Regions from separate parts of the Symbiopectobacterium sp. genome, predicted to be linked through region 1. Evidence: predicted binding sites of a transcription regulator. Region 1 holds the regulator's gene; each other region holds the start of a gene.
The links. Region 1 encodes PhoB, which activates phosphate uptake and scavenging genes when phosphate is short. Its sites were predicted from a motif close to CTGTCATAAAACTGNCNNAT; they were not measured.
Positions count from the first base shown of each region.

Region 2: a site for PhoB is predicted at 3,526-3,545, ahead of glpT (glycerol-3-phosphate transporter). Genes of this name have one in related genera too.
Region 3: a site for PhoB is predicted at 2,779-2,798, ahead of pstS (phosphate ABC transporter substrate-binding protein PstS). Genes of this name have one in related genera too.

Region 1 is NZ_JBPETA010000106.1:135-5,555, reverse strand. It holds gene ACTBDZ_RS10905 (cobalamin-independent methionine synthase II family protein) at 1-399, opposite strand, end outside; gene ACTBDZ_RS10900 (PstS family phosphate ABC transporter substrate-binding protein) at 778-1,722, opposite strand; gene phoR (phosphate regulon sensor histidine kinase PhoR) at 1,737-3,059, opposite strand; gene phoB (phosphate response regulator transcription factor PhoB) at 3,123-3,812, opposite strand; gene ACTBDZ_RS10885 (hypothetical protein) at 4,231-4,446, shown strand; partial or broken gene ACTBDZ_RS10880 (AAA family ATPase) at 4,443-5,421, shown strand, end outside.
Region 2 is NZ_JBPETA010000015.1:21,879-27,299, forward strand. It holds gene pldB (lysophospholipase L2) at 161-1,171, shown strand; gene yigL (sugar/pyridoxal phosphate phosphatase YigL) at 1,223-2,029, shown strand; gene glpT (glycerol-3-phosphate transporter) at 2,078-3,427, opposite strand; partial or broken gene glpA (anaerobic glycerol-3-phosphate dehydrogenase subunit A) at 3,734-5,421, shown strand, end outside.
Region 3 is NZ_JBPETA010000021.1:3,412-8,832, forward strand. It holds gene pstA (phosphate ABC transporter permease PstA) at 1-523, opposite strand, end outside; gene pstC (phosphate ABC transporter permease PstC) at 523-1,482, opposite strand; gene pstS (phosphate ABC transporter substrate-binding protein PstS) at 1,626-2,669, opposite strand; gene ACTBDZ_RS03370 (LysR family transcriptional regulator) at 2,954-3,793, opposite strand; gene ACTBDZ_RS03375 (LysE family translocator) at 3,861-4,472, shown strand; gene glmS (glutamine--fructose-6-phosphate transaminase (isomerizing)) at 4,541-5,421, opposite strand, start outside.

The DNA.
Region 1 (5,421 bases):
GGTCACATCACCCGCGATGCTATTCAGGTAGCGAAAATGCGCCAGCATCGGGTGCTGAGTGTTAAAGCTGACTTTGCCCGTCACCTTGATGGCGCGGGACTTGGTTTGGATACCGTTAAACTGAATACCGTGGTCCGCTTCGAAAGCCTCCACCCCGTTCAAACCTTCGAAAAAGTCGAAGTGCCACCAGGCGCGACGGAATTCACCGTCGGTGACAACCTGAAGCCCGGCTTCGCGTTGCAGTTCAACGGCACGCAGAATTTCTGCATCTTCCACGGCGCGCAGTTGCTCCGCATTAATGGCACCGGACTGGAATTGCAGGCGTGCTTCTTTGATTGCTGCGGGACGCAACAGGCTGCCAACCACGTCAGCGCGGAAAGGGGGAAGTACTTTAGCCATGATAAGCTCCTGATCTTTCGCAACAACGCCTTCATGTCACGGCGTGAGGCAAGCGGCATTGCAAAGATAGTTTCAAAATAAATAGTCACGCCGCACAGTAATCACGCCTTATACTTATTTAGACATCTAGACGGCTATAATGTAGGTAAATCCTGTCATGGCAACAGGTTGAGGGCAATAGAATAATTTTCACTTTCCGCGACTAACATGAATAAAATTCACGTCAGACTGATGACAAAGTCACTTTTCCCTCGTCATCCCCGGCTTTCTCCCCTCGTCATTTTCGGCGAAAGCCGGGGATCTCTGACAGAATGAACGCCCATCACCGTCATTCCCGCCTTCACGGGAATGACGGTGATGGGCGAGAATAATGGCGTGTTACAGGCCGAGCTGATGGCGTGCGTTAACCCGCACGTGCTCAGACAAAGGAAGATAGCCATCCTGACTCACCAGACTTTGCCCGGCGGTAGACAGCACCCGATCCATAAAGGCGGCCGTCAGGCTATCCAGCGCCTGCTCTGGCGCTTTGTTGACATAAATATAGAGATAGCGCGCGTAGAGATAACGCCCGCTGCGAATATTGTCCACCGTCGGCGCAACATAGTCGTTTCCCTGCGCCGCCAGCGGCAACATTTTCACTCCGCTGGCACGAAAAACGATGCTGGCATAACCAATCGCCTGTGTGGAGGTAGCTACCGCCTGCACCACCGAAGCAGAACCCGGTAGCTCATTCACCAGCGGCAAGAAATCACCACCGCACAGCGCTTGCTGCTTAAAAAAACCATAGGTGCCTGACGCTGAGTTGCGCCCGTAGCGCAACACTCGGCGCGATGCCCACTCCCCCGTCAGCCCAAGATCACGCCAGTGGGTGACGGTTTGCGTCGCCCCGCAGCGATGGGTAATAGAGAACAGCGCATCGAGCTGTTGCACGTTCAAACCCGGCAGCGGATTATCCTGATTCACTAACACCACCAACGCATCCATCGCCACCGGCACAGCCAGTGGTGGGTACCCGTAGCGTTGCACAAAGGCCTCAATCTCACTGGCCTTTATGGCACGGCTCATCGGACCGAGTTGTGCCGCGCCGGAGGCAAGTGCCGTGGGGGCCGATGACGATCCCGCCGCCTGCATCTGTACGTTAACGCTGCGATAATGCTGGTTAAAATCGGCGGCCCAAAACGCCATCAGCGTCGCCAAGGTATCAGAGCCAGCACTGGAGAGATTACCCGCCAGCATTTGCTCACTGCGCGCAGCGTGGCTCCAGCCACTGAGTAACAGCGCAGCACAGAGCAATAAACCCGAAAAAAGCGGGGCTGGCATCATAGGTCAACTATCCATCAGGCCGAAGGTGTGGTGCTATTCTCCGACAGAGAGGCAGAGACAATCAACCGGTTAGGAAGCGTAAACATAAAACGCGCTCCGGCACCCGGTTCACTGAGGATCTCCAGCCGCGAATCATGATGGCTGAGCGCATGCTTGACGATGGTAAGCCCCAATCCGCTGCCACCCGTTTGTCGTGAGCGGGCTTTGTCCACACGATAAAAACGCTCCGTCAGACGAGGGATGTGCTCGGCAGCGATCCCAGGACCATTATCGCTGACCTGAAACTGCGCACCCTGCGTGATTTTTTGCCAGCACACTTCAATGCGCGTGCCTTCCGGCGTGTGATTAACCGCGTTGTATACCAGATTGGAGAAGGCGCTGTGCAACTGCTCTTCATTGCCGTAAACGCTCAGCCCATCGTTGATGCGGAACACAATTTCGTGACGATCCTGACTCAGCGTCTGTGCTTCGCGTTGTAGTATGCGCAGCATACGCGGCACATCGACCTTTTCTGCCAGATTGATCGGTGCTGCCGCTTCTATTTTCGATAACGTGAGCAACTGTTTCACCAACCCGTCCATGCGCCGCGTCTGCTCCTGCATGGTTGAAAGCGCTTTGCTGCGTAAGGCACCGTCCAGCGAATCGTCCTGCATCATCTCCAGGTAACCTTGCAACACGGTGAGCGGAGTGCGTAATTCATGACTGACGTTGGCGAAGAAGTTACGCCGAGCCCCTTCCAACTGGTGCATCTGGGTAATGTCGCGCACAACCATCAATAATTGCCCTTCCGAGTACGGCATAACACGGAATTCGACATGGTGTGAATTGATCAGTTGCAGGGTCAAGGCGCGGGAGAAATCCTGCTGACGCATGTATTGGGTAAACTCGGGATAACGCAGCAAGTTGAGGATATTCTGGCCGTTATCTTCCGGCCAACGCAGGCTAAGCAAATGCTGCGACAGGCCGTTGCACCAGATAATGGTGCCCTCTTCGGTGGTGATCACCACGCCATCGGGCAGCGACTCGGCACCGCTGCGAAAACGCTTGATCAGCAAAGCCAGCTCGCGCCGCCGCCGCCGATTACGCAGTTGCATTTGATACAGCCCGTAAAACAGCGGCTCCCAGCTCCAGCGCCCGGGTGGCGGTGTCATGCTGCGATCGACCCACAGCCAGTATGAGAGTTTAAGCTGGTTGTAATAATTCCAACCAAGCACCACCAGCACCGCCGTCAGCATAAACCAGGGCAGGTAGCCGAAAATCAGGCCAAGCAGCAGGGCTGGCAAGCAAAAAAAAGCCAGCTCCAATGCCAGCTTTTTCCACGAAAGACGTTCTAACACGTTAAAAATTCTCCGCGGCGGTATTCAGCCACGATGTCGCGCTCGCTATGGCTCACGGGCACATCAATAACGCGTAGAAAAACGGTACCCCGTTCCCCGGACCGTTTGCACCATTTTATCGTGTCCGCTGGTTTCCAGCGCCTTGCGCAAGCGACGAATATGCACGTCCACAGTACGATCCTCAACATAAACGTTAGTTCCCCAAACGTTATTGAGCAACTGCTCGCGGCTGTATACACGCTCAGCGTGCGTCATAAAGAAATGCAGCAGTTTGAATTCGGTCGGCCCCATCTCCAGCGCGTGTTGTTCTGTGGTAACGCGATGCGAAGTTGGGTCCAGACTCAACCCCCGCATTTCGATCACCTCTTCCACCGCCATGGGTGAAATACGGCGCATCACCGCCTTGATCCGTGCTACCAGCTCTTTGGGCGAAAACGGCTTGGTGATATAATCATCCGCACCAACCTCAAGCCCGCGCACGCGATCTTCCTCTTCACCGCGCGCCGTCAACATCATAACCGGAATGTCCCGCGTCAGCGCTTCGCGCTTCATGTGCTTGATAAACTGCAATCCTGAGCCACCTGGCAGCATCCAGTCCAGCAGTACCAGATCCGGATAGGGTTCGGACAAACGCGTCACAGCGCTGTCATAATCTTCCGCTTCAACGGACTGATAGCCGTTTTGCTCTAACACGAAGCACACCATTTCACGGATCGGCGCTTCATCTTCTACGACCAGTATGCGTCTTGCCATTATCCATCCTGCCGTTAGTCAGCGTATGAAACGCGTCAACAATAACGAAATCTCACCATTGCCCGCTTTACCTATATTGCCCGCCTTACCTATAAAGGTGCCTGAGTGGCTTATCTTCTGCGGGCGAAAGCAGTATGCGTCAGTTTTATGACAGATTTATGAAAACCCAAACTGAAGGTAACACCCGATTTAGCCGCTGTTTCCAAAATTTTCGCGGCGATAACGACAGCCGCCGCCCTCACTGCTTATACCCGTCATACTTCAAGTTGCAGATGCGTTGGCTGCGCTCTCTCACCCTAATCACTTACCTAAGTAAGCTCATCGGGATTCGTTCATTTGCCGCCTTCCTGCAACTCGAATTATTTAGGGTATATAATCGCCCTACAGTAGATAGCACGTCTAACAGGAAACGCACGCATTGCCCGTCGACGTATTGCTGTTACGGCGCAACCGTGAGCAGCACTTGCAGGCGATTGCGCGCGAAAAGAAAGAAACGTTGGACGAATTATCCCCGCAGGACGTTTTCGAACGCAAACTGGCGCTGACCGACATGGCGCAGGAACAGCAAGCACGGCTGCGCCCGCTGTTCGATGAAATGGTCCGAGACGTTACCGAAGGAGCGCCGCAAGCATGAAAATCCTGAGCTTACGGTTAAAAAACCTCAACTCGCTCAAAGGCGAATGGAAGATTGATTTCACGCAGGAGCCGTTTGCCAGCAACGGGCTGTTTGCCATCACCGGCCCGACCAGTGCGGGCAAAACCACGCTGCTAGATGCCATCTGTCTGGCGCTGTATCACCAGACGCCGCGGTTGAACACGCTCTCCGCCACGCAGAACGAACTGATGACGCGCAACACCGCCGACTGTCTGGCTGAAGTGGAATTTGAGGTTAAAGGCGTCGGCTACCGTGCGTTTTGGAGTCAGCGCCGCGCCAAAGATGCGGCAGACGGCAACTTGCAAACCCCGAAAGCCGAACTGGCGCTGATCGAAGACGGTAAGATCCTCACGCAAAAGCTGTCCGAAAAACTGGCTCACACCGTCCGTATTACCGGGCTGGATTTTGAGCGTTTTACTCGCTCAATGATGCTCTCGCAGGGGCAGTTTGCGGCCTTTCTCAACGCCGAACAGAATAAACGCGCAGAACTGCTGGAAGAGCTGACCGGAACGGTGATCTATGGCGAGATCTCCAGTCGGATCTATGAACGGCATAAGGCAGTAAAGCTGGCATTGGACACGCTACAAGCACGCGCATCAGCCATCGCACTGTTGGATGACAACGAGCGACAAGCTGTACAGACGGCACTGACGCAGCTACACCAGGAAGAACAACGGTTACGGGAAAAACGTGAGCAAGCACTGACACACCAGCAATGGCAGGTTCAAGAACAGCATCTTCAGCAGGACTTACGCCAAAAACAGCAGCAGGCCGAGGCAGCCGAGCAGGCGCAACGTGACGCTGAATCCGATCGATTACGGCTGGAACGAGACGAGCCAGCAGAAAAATTGCGCCCCTTGCAGCGTGAGCGCGAGCGTACTCAGTTGGCACGGATTGCTGCACAAACGCGTGAAAGCGAGTTAACCCAACAGCACGCCGCCAGCCAGATAGTAC
Region 2 (5,421 bases), on a different contig from region 1:
GGAGACTGAAGGGGTTACCGATGCGTTACGTGGTTAAACATTACGACCGAATGTGCCACAATACGCCATTGCTGATTGTTGTGCCAGCGATCACAAAACTCTCTGGTAGTCCCCGCGTGGCAGGGAGCTAGCGCGGTGCCGTGCAGCAAGGAGAAACGTGATGTCACCCGAAATTTCCGGCCTATTATTAAGAGAAAAACAGTTTTCTGCCTTTGTCACCGGGACGCTGTTGGATTTCTGGCGTCAGCGCGAAGAGGGGGAGTTTCCCGGCGTTGACGATGTGCCGATCCGCTTTGTACGCTTTACCGCTCCACAGCACACGCGTCTGGTGGTGGTGTTTCCCGGCCGCATCGAAAGCTATGTAAAGTATGGTGAAGTCGCCTACGATTTGTTCCAGGCGGGTTATGATGTGCTGATCATGGATCATCGCGGCCAAGGGCGCTCCGGGCGGATGCTGGAAGACGGTAATCGTGGCCATGTGGTACGCTTTGGTGATTACGTAGACGACGTCGAGCAATTCTGGTTGCACCATGTGGATGCGGTGAAAACGGCCGATCCCTTGCGCTACCAGCGCTGCTTTGCGCTCGCCCACTCAATGGGCGGCGCGATCCTGGGGCATTTTTTGGCACGTCGGCCGGATGCATTCGATGCCGTGGCGCTGTGTGCGCCCATGTGTGGCATTAAATTGCCGATGCCGGGCTGGCTGGCTTCACGCATTGTTGCCTGGGCGGAACTGCACCCGCGCATTCGCGATTATTATGCTATCGGCACCGGGCAATGGCGTCCGCTGCCCTATTTGATCAACGTGCTAACGCACAGCCGTGAGCGTTACCGTCGCAGCGTGCGTGCCTATGCCGATGAACCCGGCCTGCGCGTTGGTGGCCCGACCTATCACTGGATGCGAGAATCGATGGCCGCCGGGCGCGAACTGATGGCATTGGCTGCGCGCATTACCACCCCTTTGCTGCTGCTTCAGGCGCAGGAGGATATCGTGGTGGATAATCACAGTCAGGATGCGTTTTGTCAGGCGTTGGCTGAAGCCGGACACCCCTGCGTTGGCGGTACCCCGGTGGTGATTGCGGGTGCCCGCCATGAACTGTTATTCGAAGAAGATGGGATTCGGGCGCAGGTGTTTACCCATATTCTCAACCATTTTGCACAATATCCGTAAATGTTGCGGCCGACGCCGCGCCATTCCCCTTAGAGGTGAGACTTCACTGTTATGTATCACGTCGTTGCTTCCGATTTAGATGGCACGTTGCTGTCGCCAGACCAAACGCTGTCTCCATTCGCCAAAGAGACCCTGAAACTGCTGACCGCACAGGGCATCCACTTTGTGTTTGCCACCGGGCGGCATCATCTGGATGTAGCGCAGATTCGTGACGGGCTGGGCATCAGCGCCTTTATGATCACCTCTAACGGCGCGCGCGTGCACAACACCCAGGGGGAGCTGATCTTCAGCCACAATCTGGATCCGGATATTGCACACGACCTCTACGGCATGGTGTACCGCAACCCGGAGATGCTGACGCACGTCTACCGTGACGATGAATGGTTTATGAGCCGCTCTCGTCCGGAAGAGGAACGCTTTTTTCAGGAGTCAGTATTCAAATACAAACTGTTTGAACCGGACCTGCTCGGCACTGATGGCGTGAGTAAAGTGTTCTTCACCTGTGACAGCCACGAGAAGCTGCTGCCGTTGGAAGAGGCGATCAATGCACGCTGGGGCGATCGGGTTAACGTGAGCTTTTCCACGCTGAGCTGTCTGGAAGTGATGGCGGGCGGCGTATCCAAAGGTCATGCGTTGGAGCAAGTCGCCAAACTGATGGGGCATACCTTGACGTCGTGCATTGCGTTTGGCGATGGCATGAACGATTTTGAAATGCTGTCGATGGCCGGTAAAGGATGCATTATGCGCAACGCGCATCAGCGCTTGAAAGATTTACTGCCGCAACTGGAAGTCATTGGCAGCAATGCGGACGATGCGGTAGCCCACGCGTTGCGTCGTCTGTTTCTCTCTGCGGTGTGAGGGTGTTGCTGGCGGCAAAGGCCGCCAGCAGACAGAAGGCGCTTGCGATTAGGAGCGTTTCTCCATTTCCGCCTTGTGTTTCTTCTCATTGATCATGGTGATAAACAGCAGTACTACCGCCATGACGCTGCCGCCGATCATCACCATAAAGCCGCCGTCCCAACCGAAGAAGTCAACGGTGTAGCCGACGATGGCGCTGGCTGCAACGGAGCCGCCGAGGTAACCGAACAGCCCGGTAAAGCCTGCCGCTGTACCCGCCGCTTTTTTCGGTGCCAGTTCCAGCGCGTGCAGGCCGATCAGCATGACAGGGCCGTAGATCAGGAAACCGATAACAATCATGCAGGCCATATCGATGCCCGGATTGCCCGCCGGGTTCAGCCAGTAAACCACGGTGGCGATGGTGACCAGCGTCATAAAGAACACCCCGGTAGCACCACGATTGCCCTTGAACACCTTGTCAGACATCCAACCGCACAGCAGCGTGCCAGGGATCCCCGCATATTCGTACAGGAAGTAAGCCCAGGAGGATTTATCCAGCGCGAAGTGTTTCACTTCTTTCAGGTAGGTCGGTGACCAGTCGAGAATACCGTAGCGCAGCAGGTAGACGAACACGTTGGCAATCGCGATATACCACAGCAGCTTGTTCGGGAACACATACTGCATGAAGATCTCTTTTGCCGTCAGTTCCTTCTCTGAGGTTTCGGTGTAGTCCACCGGGTAGTCATTTTTGTACTCTTCAATCGGCGGCAGACCGCAGGATTGCGGGGTGTCGCGCATCATCACGAAAGCGAACACCGCAATCAGGATCGCGCCAAATGCTGGCATGTAGAGCGCTGCTCTCCAGTCATGGAACCAGGCCATCCCCAGCAGGAAAAGCAGCGGTGGGATTCCTCCACCCACGTTGTGGGCGCAGTTCCAGACAGAAACAATACCGCCGCGCTCTTTCTGCGACCACCAGTGCACCATGGTGCGCCCGCACGGCGGCCAGCCCATGCCCTGGAACCAGCCACACAGGAACAGCAGTACAAACATGATAGCGATGCTTGATGTTGCCCAAGGCACAAAGCCCATAAACAGCATCACTGCCGCCGCCAGAATCAACCCTGCGGGCAAGAATACGCGCGGGTTGGAACGGTCGGAGATGGAGCCCATGATAAATTTGGAAAAACCATAGGCGATAGAAATCCCTGATAACGCAAAGCCAAGGTCACCGCGAGAGAACCCCTGTTCAATCAGGTACGGCATGGCTAATGCGAAATTTTTTCTTACCAGATAGTAAGCGGCATAACCGAAAAAGATCCCAAAAAAAATCTGCCAGCGCAGACGACGGTATAGAGGATCGACCCGATCGTCGCTCACTCTGGGCTGGTGCTGGGCGGGTTTAAAAATACTCAGCATAACGTTCTCCAATACGCTTAAAAGCGATAATTATTTTGTGCTAAATCGCGCGTATGGTAGCGAAATGGCGCAGAGTTTCAATGTGAGCCACCGCTAAAATGTTACATTTTTATGACGGTCGTTCAATTATTGTGCTTTGCTTAACAAAATGCCCCTCGATAGACCTCATTTTGGTGTGACTTTTATCGCGAAACGGTTACATATCCGGTTCGTTATTTTCGTTATTTGCTCGAATTTGCTCTTTATCAATCATTTCTTTTCTGTGTCTGAATACCCTTAATGAAGATCCGGAAAGGTGACACTATCATGGAAAACAGCACAGCCTACCGCGAAACCGACGTTATCGTGATTGGCGGCGGCGCGACTGGCGCGGGAACCTTGCGTGACCTGGCACTCAGGGGACTGAGTTGCCTGCTGCTGGAGCGCTTCGACATCGCGACAGGCGCGACCGGGCGTAACCACGGGTTGCTGCACAGCGGTTCGCGCTATGCGGTAACTGACAGTGAATCCGCGCGCGAATGTATTGAAGAAAACCAGATTTTACGCCGCATCGCCCGGCACTGCGTGGAGCCGACCGATGGCCTGTTCCTGACCCTGCCTGAAGACGATCTGGCTTATCAGTCCCAGTTTATCGCGGCCTGTCAGCAGGCGGGTATCAATGCGCAGGCGATTGATCCGCAGGAAGCGCTGCGCCTCGAGCCTGCCGCTAACCCGCAGCTGATTGGCGCGGTGCGCGTGCCGGATGGCACCGTTGATCCGTTCCGGCTCACCACTGCCAATATGGTAGATGCCTGCGAACACGGGGCGGAAGTATTGACCTATCACGAAGTGCTGGGACTGATACGTCAGGGCGATCGTGTCACCGCCGTGCGCGTTTTCGACCATAAACAACAACGTACTCTCGATCTCTATGCGCAGGTGGTGATTAACGCCTCCGGTATCTGGGGACAGCGCATTGCCGAATATGCGGATTTGCGGGTCACGTATTCAATGAGTGTATTGCTACATAGTCTGGCATGCAAAAAGGTGTTTAAAACCAGCCTGAATGCATGAAGAGAACATAGAGCATGAATACTATTTTTATTGCGGAGCAACACATTGAATACGTGACCGATTTGCGCGTGCGTATGTTCCCTGCCAAAGGCGCGTTGCTGATTCTCGGCCACCGTATCAACAATATGGTGATCAACCGCTGCCGTAAGCCTGCCGATGCCGACATTTTGGTGCCGGGTGACACCATTTCGCTGATCGGTACCACCTCAACCCGCGTGGACTATGACCAGATAGACAACATGTCCGTCACGCCGCAAGAAGTAGAGATCCTGATGCGTGAAGGGGCGAAGCTGGCTCCGATGATGGCGCAGACGCGTATTTTGCGTGCCTATGCGGGCGTGCGTCCGCTGGTGGCCAGCGACAATGATCCGAGCGGGCGCAGCGTAAGTCGCGGCATCGTGCTGCTTGACCACGCCAGTCGCGACGGGCTGGAAGGGTTTGTCACCATTACCGGCGGCAAGTTAATGACGTACCGCCTGATGGCGGAGTGGGTCACCGACAAGGTGTGTGAAAAGCTGGGGCACAGTGCGCGCTGCACCACGGCAGAACGGCCACTGCCCGGTTCAGCCAGCGCGTCGACGGCGCAACCTGCTGCCGCAACGTCTGGCACGCGCGCATTTTCTGCGCCGCTGCGCGGGTCCGCGATTTACCGCCACGGCGATCGCGCCGCGCGCGTGCTGTCTGGCGAGTATGCCGATAGCAGTCTGGTGTGCGAATGTGAAGCGGTGACGGCGGGTGAAGTCCGCTATGCCGTGGAAGCACTCAAGGTCAATAACCTGATTGACCTGCGGCGGCGTACCCGTGTCGGGATGGGAACCTGCCAAGGTGAGCTCTGCGCGTGCCGTGCCGCCGGATTACTGTGCAAGCTGGGGCAATCGACACCGCCGCAAGCGTTGGCGCAGTTAAGTCAGTTTTTAAACGAGCGCTGGAAAGGCGTTCGC
Region 3 (5,421 bases), on a different contig from region 1:
TGTTCTCCGTGGTACGAATCACGATAGGCACCTGCAATAGCGCCAGTGCAATCACCCCCGCCCACCCTGAGAAGTGCTGCATCTTTGTCACGACAATCGAGTAGACAAACAAGCCAACCACAATCGAAGGTGCTGACAATAAGATATCGTTAATAAAGCGAATCACTTCGGCAACAATGGATTTGCGACCATATTCCGCTAGGTAGATACCCGCCATAATGCCGAGCGGTGTACCAAAGACCGTGGCCCAGAAAATCAGCAATCCACTACCGACAATGGCGTTGGCAAGCCCACCACCTGCGGTATTGGGCGGTGGCGTCATTTCGGTAAACAACGCCAGCGACATGCCGTCGATCCCTCTCACCACGGTAGAGAACAGGATCCACACCAGCCAGAACAGGCCAAATACCATGGTGGTCATGGAGAGGCATAGCGCAATGCGGTTCTTCTGGCGACGCCAGGCCTGCATTTTCTGCCAGGTACGCGCCAGTGTGGCTTCTTGTTCCATTCCTAACGCCGCCATTAGCGTGCCCCCTCATTTTTTGCCAAACGCATAATCATCAACTTAGACAGCGCCAACACGATAAAGGTAATCACAAACAGGATAAGACCAAGCTGCATCAATGCTGCCGTATGCAGGCCAGATTCCGCTTCGGCAAACTCGTTCGCCAGCGCGGAAGTGATACTGTTGCCAGGCATAAACAGCGACAGGCTGTCCAACTGGTAGGTGTTACCGATAATAAAGGTCACCGCCATGGTTTCACCCAGTGCACGCCCCAACCCCAGCATGACGCCGCCAATCACCCCGTTTTTGGTGTAAGGCAATACGATGCGCCAAATCACTTCCCAGGTGGTGCAACCAATGCCGTAGGCTGACTCTTTCATCATTACCGGTGTTTGCTCAAACACGTCGCGCATTACGGCAGCGATATAAGGAATGATCATGATGGCCAGAATCACACCGGCGGCCAGAATACCGATACCAAACGCCGGACCAGAGAACAGCGTGCCCAAAATAGGAATGCCGGACAGGATACTTCCGACCGGTTGCTGGAAGTATTTGGCAAACAACGGTGCGAAGATAAACAGACCCCACATGCCGTATACGATACTCGGAATGGCGGCCAATAATTCAATGGCAACACCCAATGGGCGTTTTAACCAGTTCGGTGCCAGTTCGGTCAGGAACAAGGCGATACCGAAGCTGATAGGGATAGCAATGATCAAGGCAATCAAAGAGGTCACAATGGTGCCGTAAATCGGTACCAGTGCACCGAACTGCCCGGCAGGCGCGTCCCACTCTTTGGTCCACAGGAACGCCAGACCAAACTTCTCAATGCTCGGCCAGGATGCCACGATCAGGGATACGATGATGCCGCCCAGCAACAGCAGAGTCAGCAGCGCAGAGGCTCTTACCATCGCGCTAAAGATGACATCGCCTAGCTTTCCGGGGGCTTTCATGGTTGGCTTATACTCCGCCATAGGGCTCTCTTCTTCAGTGTTATACCCATCAATTCGGGTATGTTGCATTTGACAGGCAAAGGCGGACGGGCTTCCCGCCCATCCTCCATAACTGATGTCAGTGCCTTGTTAACCGCTCAAGGGCTTGCATAGCGTTTCAGTGCTTATTTAAACAGCGCGTTACCGCTGCTGTCTTTTACACTGGTTTTCCACGACGCGCGGATCTGCTCAACCACTTCGTTTGGCAGAGTAGCGTAATCTAGCGCTACCGCTTGCTCACCGCCTTTCTTGAACGCCCAGTCAAAGAACTTCAGCACTTCAGCGCCCTGCTCTGGTTTGTCTTGTTTCTGGTGAACCAGAATGAAGGTGGTAGACGTGATGGGCCATGCGTCAGCACCGTGTTGGTTGGTCAGGTCCTGGGCAAAAGATTTGCTCCAGTCGATACCCTTGGCCGCGTTGCTGAACGTTTGGCCGGTAGGCTGAACCACTTTACCATCGGCAGAAACCAGCTTGGTGTATGCCAGGTTATTTTGCTTGGCATAGGCGTATTCAACGTAACCGATAGAACCCGGCAGACGCTGAACGAACGCGGCAATACCGTCGTTACCTTTACCACCCAGACCAGTAGGCCAGTTAACCGTAGAACCGGAACCCACTTTTTCTTTCCATTCCTGGTTTACTTTCGCCAGATAGCCGGTGAACACGAAAGACGTACCAGAACCGTCAGCACGACGTACAACGGCAATATCCTGATCCGGCAGCTTGGCATTCGGGTTCAGTTTAGTGATAGCCGGGTCATTCCATTTCTTGATTTTACCCAGGTAGATATCGCCCAGCGTCTTGCCATCCAGCGTCAGATCGTCAGATTTAATGCCAGGGACGTTAACGGCCAGAACGATCCCGCCGATCACGGTAGGGAACTGGAACAGGCCATCTTCAGCCAGTTTCTCATCAGCCAGCGGCGCATCAGATGCACCGAAATCAACGGTTTTTGCTTGAATCTGCTTAACGCCGCCAGAAGAACCAATACCTTGGTAGTTAACTTTATTACCCGTTTCTTTCTGGTAAGAGTCCGCCCACTTTGCGTAGACCGGCGCTGGGAACGTAGCACCTGCACCGGTAAGGTTAACAGCAGATGAGGCGTTGGCCGCCGTCAGGGAGAAGGTTGCCATAACAAAACCGGCAATCATGGTACGCATCAGTTTCATAATCCCTCCTGTGGGATTTTTTAAAGGTGTCGACCCAGATTCTTTATTGATCAGAGTGTAGTTCGCAGGAGGAAAAATAGGACAATTACATGACAGTAAAATGTATTTAATATGACATTTTTATGACACACAAAAAATATTCACGATCAATTGCATTAAACGCAGCATTTTACCTGAAGAAACGCGGCGTTGATTCAGGCCATAGCGCGTAACCAGACCAATAAATCTGCCTGAAAAGTATCAGGTAATAAAGGGGAAGACGACAGCAGACAGTAACAGGAACCCTACTCGACAAATCCCAGCGGTGCAGCCAGAACGCCACTGGCAATATCATCTCTGACCAATTGCCACGGCCCAATGGCAACCCCTAATCCGGCAACGGCAGCCTGTAAGCTGAAATAAAAATGCTCGAACGTTTGTCCGCTATTGTCATGCAGCGGGTGTTGTGTGATCGCACTCCATGTTTGCCAGGCACTTAAACGCGTGCGGCTGTGTAAACGGGGCGCAGCGGTTCGCAATGACAACCCGTTTTCAGCGGGAGAAAACCAGTCAGTCACGTTATCAGGCCGGCACACAGGCCCGACTTTTTCACTGAACAGGTATTCTGCATGGTAACCGTCAGGTAACGGGAAATCATCGCGCCGAATGGTCAAATCAATGCCAGTGTTAAATGAAAATGCTCCTCCGCCAGCAACCAGATGAATATCCCGATCCGGATGTTTTGCCTGAAACGCTGGCCAACGGGGGATCAGCCAACGCATCAGCAATGTGGGTTCACATGACACCACCCAGCGCCGCTGCTGGCGCGTGCTGGCACGCAGTTCACTGGTGGCGCGCTGCATGACCGTCAATCCTTCATTCACCGCCTGTGCCAGCGTGCGGCCTGCTTGCGTCAGAAAAACACGGCGACTGCGCCGTTCAAACAGCGCAACCCCTAAGTCATCCTCCAGCATACGCACCGCACGACTAATTGCACCGTGCGTAAGATGTAACACTTCGGCGGCACGCGTGAAGTTCTCAAACCGTGCTGCGGCTTCAAAACAGCGCAAGGCGATCAGTGAAGGAAGGCGGTTTTGATTTACGTCTAATGGTGAGTCTAACTCACCATTACTGTCAGAAATCATCGTTAGTTATCCCTACATCGTTTGCATAGCATATTGATATCTAATTCTATGTTAAAAAAGGTTATGTATGGTTGAATATCTCGCTGTATTCACAATAACACTGTTTGCCGTTATTAGCCCAGGGCCTGATTTTGCCATGGTGACGCGCAATAGCCTGATGCTGTCGCGCCGTGCGGGAATCTTAACGGCTGTCGGGATCGGTGGTGGCTTTCTGGTCCATGTGAGCTATACCCTGATAGGCATCGGGTTGATCATTCAGCAATCACTGTGGCTGTTCAATATGATCAAACTGATTGGCGCGGCATACCTCATTTGGCTTGGAGTGAAAATGTTACGAGCCAAACCCGCCAGCGCCCAGCCCGATACCGGTATCGCCTCCGTCTCTAATTGGATAGCGCTACGCACCGGCTTTCTCACCAATGCGTTAAATCCCAAAGCAACGGTATTCATCGTCAGCCTGTTTATGCAGGTAGTAAGCCCACAGACGCCATTGGCGGTGCAAATCGGTTACGGTATTTTTATTTCGGTAGCGCACATCTCATGGTTTTGTCTGGTCGCCCTGTTCTTCTCTCCCGGCGCGATCCGTGAACGACTGCTCGACGTGCGTCATTGGATCGACAGAACCTTTGGCGGCGTATTGGTAGGATTGGGGGTGTTGTTGGCTTTGGCGCGACGTTGAACGCTTATCACATAAAAAAACCTGCCCATATAGGGCAGGTCCTGTTATGCAGCGCAGTATAACGGCAGTTACTCTACCGTCACCGATTTCGCCAGGTTACGCGGTTGGTCAACGTCGGTGCCTTTGATCAGCGCCACGTGGTAGGAGAGCAACTGCAACGGCACGGTGTAGAAGATTGGGGCAATCACCTCTTCCACATGCGGCAGCGGAATGATGCACATGTTTTCGCTGCTGGTAAAGCCCGCTTCTTCATCGGCAAACACATAGAGCTCACCGCCGCGCGCGCGCACTTCTTCGATGTTGGATTTCAGTTTTTCCAACAGCTCATTGTTGGGCGCTACCACTACCACAGGCATATCCACATCAATCAGCGCCAGCGGGCCGTGCTTCAACTCACCCGCCGCGTAGGCTTCTGCATGGATGTAGGAGATCTCTTTAAGCTTCAGCGCCCCTTCCATTGCGATAGGGTACTGATCGCCGCGCCCCAGGAACAGCGCATGGTGCTTATCCGAGAAACCTTCTGCCAGAGACTCAATCAGCTTGTCCTGCGACAGCATCTGCTCGATACGCGCAGGCAGCGCTTGCAGGCCGTGAACGATGTCGTGCTCAATTTGGGCATCCATACCGCGCAGACGGCCAATACGCGCCACCAGCATCAGAAGCACCGTTAGCTGGGTGGTAAACGCCTTGGTAGACGCCACACCGATTTCCGTACCGGCTTTGGTCATCAACGCCAAATCAGATTCACGGACCAGCGATGATCCTGCCACGTTACAAATGGCCAGCGATCCCAGATATCCCAGCTCTTTGGACAAGCGCAGCGCTGCCAGCGTATCCGCCGTTTCACCGGATTGGGAAAGGGTGATCATCAGGCTATCGGCGCGCACCGCCGGTTTGCGATAGCGGAATTCAGAGGCGATTTCCACATCACAAGGCACACCTGCCAATG